2 regions of the [Archangium] primigenium genome follow, and region 1 is predicted to be linked to the other one. Evidence: riboswitches for the same ligand, from Rfam matches in the RefSeq annotation. Region 1 holds a riboswitch; the other holds the start of a gene.
The links. A riboswitch is a leader RNA that binds a small molecule or an ion and turns the genes downstream of it on or off. The one in region 1 is predicted to bind cobalamin.
Positions count from the first base shown of each region.

Region 2: another riboswitch for cobalamin. It lies ahead of I3V78_RS34280 (ribonucleoside-diphosphate reductase subunit alpha); the one in region 1 lies ahead of I3V78_RS07470 (hypothetical protein).

Region 1 covers NZ_JADWYI010000001.1:1,734,886-1,738,299, forward strand. The annotation lists gene I3V78_RS07460 (RiPP maturation radical SAM C-methyltransferase) at 1-28, shown strand, start outside; gene I3V78_RS07465 (DUF4424 family protein) at 25-900, opposite strand; cobalamin riboswitch at 1,008-1,223, shown strand; gene I3V78_RS07470 (hypothetical protein) at 1,384-2,748, shown strand; gene I3V78_RS07475 (cell surface protein) at 2,745-3,410, shown strand.
Region 2 covers NZ_JADWYI010000001.1:8,329,964-8,333,377, forward strand. The annotation lists gene recA (recombinase RecA) at 1-409, opposite strand, end outside; gene I3V78_RS34275 (hypothetical protein) at 519-1,211, opposite strand; cobalamin riboswitch at 1,410-1,631, shown strand; gene I3V78_RS34280 (ribonucleoside-diphosphate reductase subunit alpha) at 1,865-3,414, shown strand, end outside.

The DNA of each region.
Region 1 (3,414 bases):
GCGCGAGCGCCCGGAAGTGCCGGGCTAGCGGCGGAAGAAGATGACGTCCAGGTCCCGGTCCGGCCGGTAGTTCTTCTGGGTCATCTCGAAGCGCGTGGGGCTCGTCTTCCGCATGCCGCGCATGCAGTAGGAGAGGATGGCCTGGGGGTTGGGCTTCTCCACGGTGAGGTGGAACAGCCCGATGGGCCCCACCCAGTTGTTGCCGGTGACGAGCGTGAAGGACAGCCAGTGCACCTCGGGCCCCTGGAAGAAGCCCACGGGGATGTAGGGCGAGGGCCGCAGGGAGCGGTCCAGGGTGCTCGTGGTGTCGGTGTCCACGCAGAAGCGCTGGCGCATGCGCGGGTGGCGGTAGGTGTCCTGGCTCCAGCCCTTTTCCGAGCTGAGCGAGGGCCGGTAGGTGATGTCCACGCTCAGGCGCTCGCCCGGGGGGAACACTTGATCCCACACCTCCGAGCGCTGCAGGCTCGCGCCCACGTCCGCGGCGCTCTTGCCCCGCCGGCGCTTCTCCTCCGCCAGGCGCTGGTCCACCTGGGTCCGGTCCCGGTACTCCTGCCCCTGGAGCCAATAGACGGTCTCGGTGCGGGTGCCCTGGCGCTTGCCGGCCACCGAGAGCCGGAAGTCGGACACCTCGGACACCGGCACGCCCGGCAGCAGGTCCATGTGGGGGAAGGGGAAGGCGACGCGGGCCTCGATGGGCTGGGTCGTCGGATTCTCGAAGGTGTAGTGGATGCGGATGCGGTCCACCGTGACGTGGATGAACTGCTCGGCCACGCGGATGTTCGCGGGCATGAGCAGCTTGAGGCCCTCGTTGGAATAGCCCACCGTCGGAGTCCGGGCGGCGGCGGGTCCGGCATGCAGACAGACGAGCAGCAACGGCAGCAGCGCGATGTGTGGCTTCACGGTCTTCCCCCCAGCGACAAGCGACCGGGCAATATAGCGACGCGGGCGCGCGTGCTCGCCCGCGACTGGCGGACAGGCGCGTGTTGACAACAGGAGCCTCGCCGCCATATCCCGCCCTCGTCCTTGGTTCCTCCATGGCGTCATGGGGGTTTGAGGGAACCCGGTGCGAGTCCGGGACTGCCCCGCAGCGGTGAACGGGAACGACCGCCGTCAGATGCACTGGTGCTCATCGCGAGCGCCGGGAAGCGACGGCCACTAGGAGGAAGGGGCTTGCCTCTTCCGCGCCCGTGAGTCCGAAGACCTACCTGGGATCCGTGCCGCCACGTGGCACGGCTTCGAACCGAGGCTTCCGAGGGGAGGCGGCGGATGCGCGGTCCCGCTGCGTCCCGTTCCCCGGGGCGTGTCCTCCGTCGCATCCTCCGTCCGCTCCTCGCCGAGGCCCCAACGCCCGAGGGGGCGAGGAGCAGCTGGATGATGAAGGACATGAGGAAGTCGGGAGTGCTGGGCTGGATGCCGTGGGCCGTGGGTGCGGCGTTGATGAGCCTGCTGGCCTCGGGCTGCGCACCGGAGTGCGAGACCGCGTACGACTGCGCGCAGAAGAACGGGCCGCTGTCCGGCCAGCGCTACGTCTGCGAGGCCGAGCAGTGCGTGGTGCGTGACATCACCCCGCCCGAGCCCGTGCCGGACGCGGGGACGCCGGACTCGGGAACCCCGGATTCGGGGACGCCGGACTCCGGAACCCCGGATTCCGGAACGCCCGACTCGGGCACGCCGGACGCCGGACCGCCGGAGGTCGTGCTCCCGGCGCCGGATCCCGCGCCGGACACGGGGGTCGACTGCGCCCAGGCGCCGCATGACACGAAGCTCGGCACGCTGAGGCTGGAGGCGGGCTTCTCCGCCACCGAGTCCGCGCCGCTGCCCGCGGGCATTGGCGCCGTCGTCGCCCTGACGGACTCGGCCACGCCCGCCGTGTACGGCCTCAACGGGGCGGACGCGAGCCTCTACGCGCTCGGCACCTGGCCCGCGCTCGCCTCGAGCACCACCCTGCTCGTGTCGGTCATCTCCCCGGAGGACAAGGGGAAGACCACGTACCTGGGCGGCTACATCGCCAGCGATGGCCAGCGGCTGATGACGGGCTATACGCGGCCAGACGTCTCGGGCGCCGTGGCGCTGCATGACACCCTCCGGGCGGGCTCCGCCTCGTTCTTCTCCGCCCGGGGCAACTACTCCGCCGTGGGCACGAAGGACGTGTTCCTCATCAACGGCTTCGGGCTGGAGGGCTCGGGGTTCGACGACGCCATCGGCGTCTACGGGTTCACGACGGGCGAGGTGACCTTCCGGGGCTGGAAGCTGGCCACGTTCCCGGCCAACGCCGAGTACAGCGGCTACAACGCCCGGACGAGCACGGACATCGCCGTGTTCGGCTACGCCCAGGGCACGCCCACCTCGGACAACCCCTACGCCACCAGCAACTTCCTGCACGCGGTGGCCCCGTCCACCTGGCGCGCGGCGGTCGACTCGCTCGGGACGCTGGACCTGAGCCGGACGAACACGCCCCTGGTCTACAAGGCGCTGGACGTGCTCGACGTGTCGGGCTTCGGCGAGGGCGTGGCCATCCGCCGCGGCTTCTACGATGGCGCGGACTACTCCTCGCTCACCCGCTCCCTGGTCTACCTGCCCCTGTCGGCCTCGGGCGAGAGCGCCTCGTGGGGCGCGTCGAGGAAGGTGCTCACCGCCTCCGACACGTGCACCCGCGTGCTCCTCCAGGCCCCGCTGGCGGGAGACCTGCTCGTGGGCGTGTCCGACAAGAACGGCCGCAGGCTCGTGCGCCTGCACGCGACGCCATGAGCCGCGCGCTTCGCTTCCTCTTCGCCTGGCTCCTGCCCGCCCTGCTCGTCGCGGGGTGTGGGGCGCCGGAGTCCGAGTCCGAGCCCCGGGTGTGTGACACCGATCGGAACCCCTTCGCGGGCCGGGTCGTGTCCTTCACGCCCGGGGACGCGGCCGGCTTCGGGCAGGACCGCTTCCCGGACATCGTGCTCGGCCCTCCCCGAGGGGGCGGCGCCGTCATGGGCTCCTTGGACGTGCTGTCGCTCGGGCGGCGCGGGGAGATCGTCCTCGAGCTGACCTCGCTGGCCATCGTGGACGGGCCGGGCGTGGACCTGCTCGTCTTCGAGAACCCCTTCGGCAGCTTCGTGGAGACGGGCCTCGTCGCGGTGAGCGAGGACGGCCAGACGTGGCACGAGTTTCCCTGCGCGCTCACGGATCGCGCCGGGGGCTACCCGGGGTGTGCGGGCGTCAAGCCGGTGTTCTCCTCGCCGGACTCGGGCGTGAGCGCCACGGATCCGGCGGTGGCGGGCGGCGATGGCTTCGACCTGGCCACCCTGGGCGTCCCGCGGGCGCGCTTCGTGCGCATCCGCGACAGCGGGGCCAACTACTACAGCGGCGCGTCTGGGGGCTTCGACCTGGATGCGATCGCCGTGGTGCATGGCGAGCCCCTCTGCACGGAGTGAGGAC
Region 2 (3,414 bases), 6.6 Mb from region 1:
GCACCAGCATCTCGGCGATCTCCAGCGCCTGCTCACCCGTGTCCGGCTGGCTCAGGAGCAGGTCGTCCGTGCGCACGCCCAGCTTGCGCGCGTAGCCGATGTCCATCGCGTGCTCGGCGTCGATGTAGCCCGCCACGCCGCCGCGCTTCTGCGCCTCGGCCACGATGTGCAGACACAGGGTCGTCTTACCGGAGGACTCCGGACCGTAGATTTCCACGATACGGCCCTTGGGCACGCCACCGACGCCCAAGGCGATGTCGAGCGAGACGCTTCCCGTCGAAATGGCCTGAACATCCCGGACCAACGGCTCCTCGTTGCCGAGCCGCATGATGGAGCCCTTGCCGAACTGCCGCTCCACCGCGGACATCGCCAGTTCGATCGCCTTTTCCTTCTCTGGATTCACGGCCATTTCGTCTTGCTCCTTGCGTATGCGGCGAGCCACCCCGGCCCACCTGAACTCGCGTTTAGTATCGCGATGGACCTACCCTAGTCCATCCCTCTGACATGACCCACAACGTTCAGCGGCGCGCCAGCACGAGCAGCAGCCAGGCCAGGAGTCCGGCCGCCCCACTGACCTGCCCGTGATAACCGGAGCGCGACCCCATCCACAGCTGAAGAACGCCCAGGACGACCAGCAGCCCCAGGCCCACCTGGCGGGTCAGCGAGCGGGGGGGGCCCAGCAGGCCCGCCACCAGGGACAGCGCCGACAGGCCCATGGCGAGCGCCAGGGGCGGGTCGATGCCCGCATCAAAGGAGTGGCTGTGGATGGTGGGCACCGCGCCCCACTGGAAGAAGAAGCCCAGCGCCAGGGCGCCCACCGCGCCGGAGCGGGCGATGAGCGGCACGTTGAACGTCGGCGCCTGCTCGTCGCGCAGGAACGCCAGGTCCTCCGGACGGACCTCCAGGGCGTAGGGGTAGCCCATGCGCAGGAGGGCCTCGACGGCCAGGGACCGGAGCGGGCGGCCACCGCGTGCCTCCAGGTTCCGCAGGAGATCCCCCTCCAGGAGCCGGAGCAGCACGTCCGCGTTCTCGCGCGAGCCGCCCCCCGCGCCCAGGGACTCCAGGCGCGACACCAGGGGCAGCAAGAGCGCCTGGCGGGCCTCGCCCGAGGCCTCGCGGGCCTCCGTCACCAGCCGGGCCAGCGCCTCCTCCTCGAGAACGGCCGACGGTAGATCGGCCGACGGCTCCCACGGAGCCAGGGAGACGGGCACGTCCTGATCCGCGCCCTCGAGGGCGCCATGAAGAGCGGAGGGACGGGAGCGCGAGGAGTGGGACACCCCTGGACTGTAACGCCGGTCCCCGGAGCCACCAACGGTCCGGCGGGCCCACGGCTCCTCCGCGCGGCGTCCGGAAGCGGACAGCCCAGGGGGCGGCCTGGCGGGTTCTTTGACTCTCGGCCGCCCCCCCCTAATGTGTGCCCCGTTGCTGGTGCCCGGCCCCGAGAGGGACCGGGCTTGAAAGGGAATCCGGTGAGAGGCCGGAGCTGCCCCGCAGCGGTCTGCGAGAACGAGCCCGTCCACATCCACTGGCCCTCCAAGGCTGGGAAGGGGACGGAGGTAGGAAGGATGTCCGCTGGCGCGGTCCGCCAGCCGCTCGCGAGCCCGAAAACCTGCCAGTAATCCGAGCCGGGAGAGACAGCCCGGCCGGTTCGACCTGGTCCACCTCGGGGGAGGCGATCGGTCCGAGACGCCGCGGGGCTCCGCGAACGTCCCGGGTCCGTCCGTGCTCCCACGCCGTGCGCCAGCTGCCCGGTGGGGGCGCGAGGTCGTCCGGGAGAGCCCAGTGGCCCTGGGACTCGCGCATGCCCGGACGTCTCCCGTGCCTCCTCCGGTTTCACGCGGTCGTGAAGGAGGAGAGCAGCACCATGTTGACCACGAGCCCCATTCCGTCCCCCTCGTCCCCGCCCCCCACGCCCACCACCATGCGGGTGCGCAAGCGCAACGGGACGCTCGAGGGCGCCGACCTGAACAAGATCGTCCGCGCCATCAGCCGCTGCTGCGATGGCCTGAGACAGGTGGACGCCATCCGCGTGGCCACCAAGACGATCGCCGGGCTCTACGATGGCGCGTCCACCCAGGAGCTCGACCAGCTGTCCATCCAGACGGCCGCCTCGCTCACGCTGGAGGAGCCCGAGTACGCGAAGCTCGCCGCGCGCCTGCTCGCGACCTACATCGACAAGGAGCTGTCCGGGCAGGAGGTGCACTCCTTCTCGCAGTCCATCGCCGCCGGGCACCGCCTGGGCCTGGTCAACGAGCGCGTGGCGCAGCTCGTGGCGGCCAACGCGCGCAAGCTCAACGACGCCATCGATCCCTCGCGCAACCGGCTCTTCGAGTACTTCGGCCTGCGCACCGTGTACGACCGCTACCTGCTCAAGAACCCCACCACGCGCGCGGTGCTGGAGACGCCCCAGCACTTCTTCATGCGCATCGCCGTGGCGCTGGGCGAGTCGGTGGCCGAGGCGCTGGAGCTCTACCGGCGCTTCTCGCTGCTCGAGTACGTGCCCAGCTCCCCCACCCTGTTCAACTCGGGCACCCTGCACGAGCAGCTCTCCTCGTGCTTCCTGCTCGACTCGCCCCAGGATGACCTGAGCGCCATCTACAAGAGCTACACCGACGTGGCCATGCTCTCGAAGTTCTCGGGCGGCATCGGGCTCGCGTACCACCGGGTGCGCTCGCGCGGCTCGCTCATCACCAGCACCAACGGCCACAGCAACGGCATCGTGCCGTGGCTCAAGACGCTGGATGCGTCCGTGGCGGCGGTGAACCAGGGCGGCAAGCGCAAGGGCGCGTGCTGCGTGTACCTGGAGACGTGGCACGCGGACCTGGAGGAGTTCCTCGAGCTGCGCGAGAACACGGGCGACGAGGCGCGCCGCACCCACAACCTGAACCTGGCCAACTGGGTGCCGGACCTCTTCATGAAGCGCGTGGAGTCCGACGGCCCCTGGTCCCTGTTCGACCCCAAGGCCGTGCCCCACCTGACGGACCTGTACGGCGCCGCGTTCGAGCAGGCCTACGTGCAGGCCGAGGCCCAGGGCCTGGCGCTCAAGACGCTCAAGGCGCGCGAGGTCTACGCGCGCATGATGCGCACGCTCGCCCAGACCGGAAACGGCTGGATGACGTTCAAGGACAAGTCCAACCTGGCCTGCAACCAGACCGCGCTGCCCGGCCGCGTCGTGCACCTGTCCAACCTGTGCACGGAGATCCTCGAGGTGACGAGCCAAGAGGAGACGGCCGTCTGCAACCTGGGCTCCATCAACCTGGCGCGCCACACGACGATCGACGACGCGGGCCGGGTGGTGTTCGACTGGGAGAAGCTCGGCCACACGGTGCGCACCGCCGTGCGCCAGCTCGACCGGGTCATCGACCTGAACTACTACCCCATCCCCACCGCCCAGGGCTCCAACCTGCGCTGGCG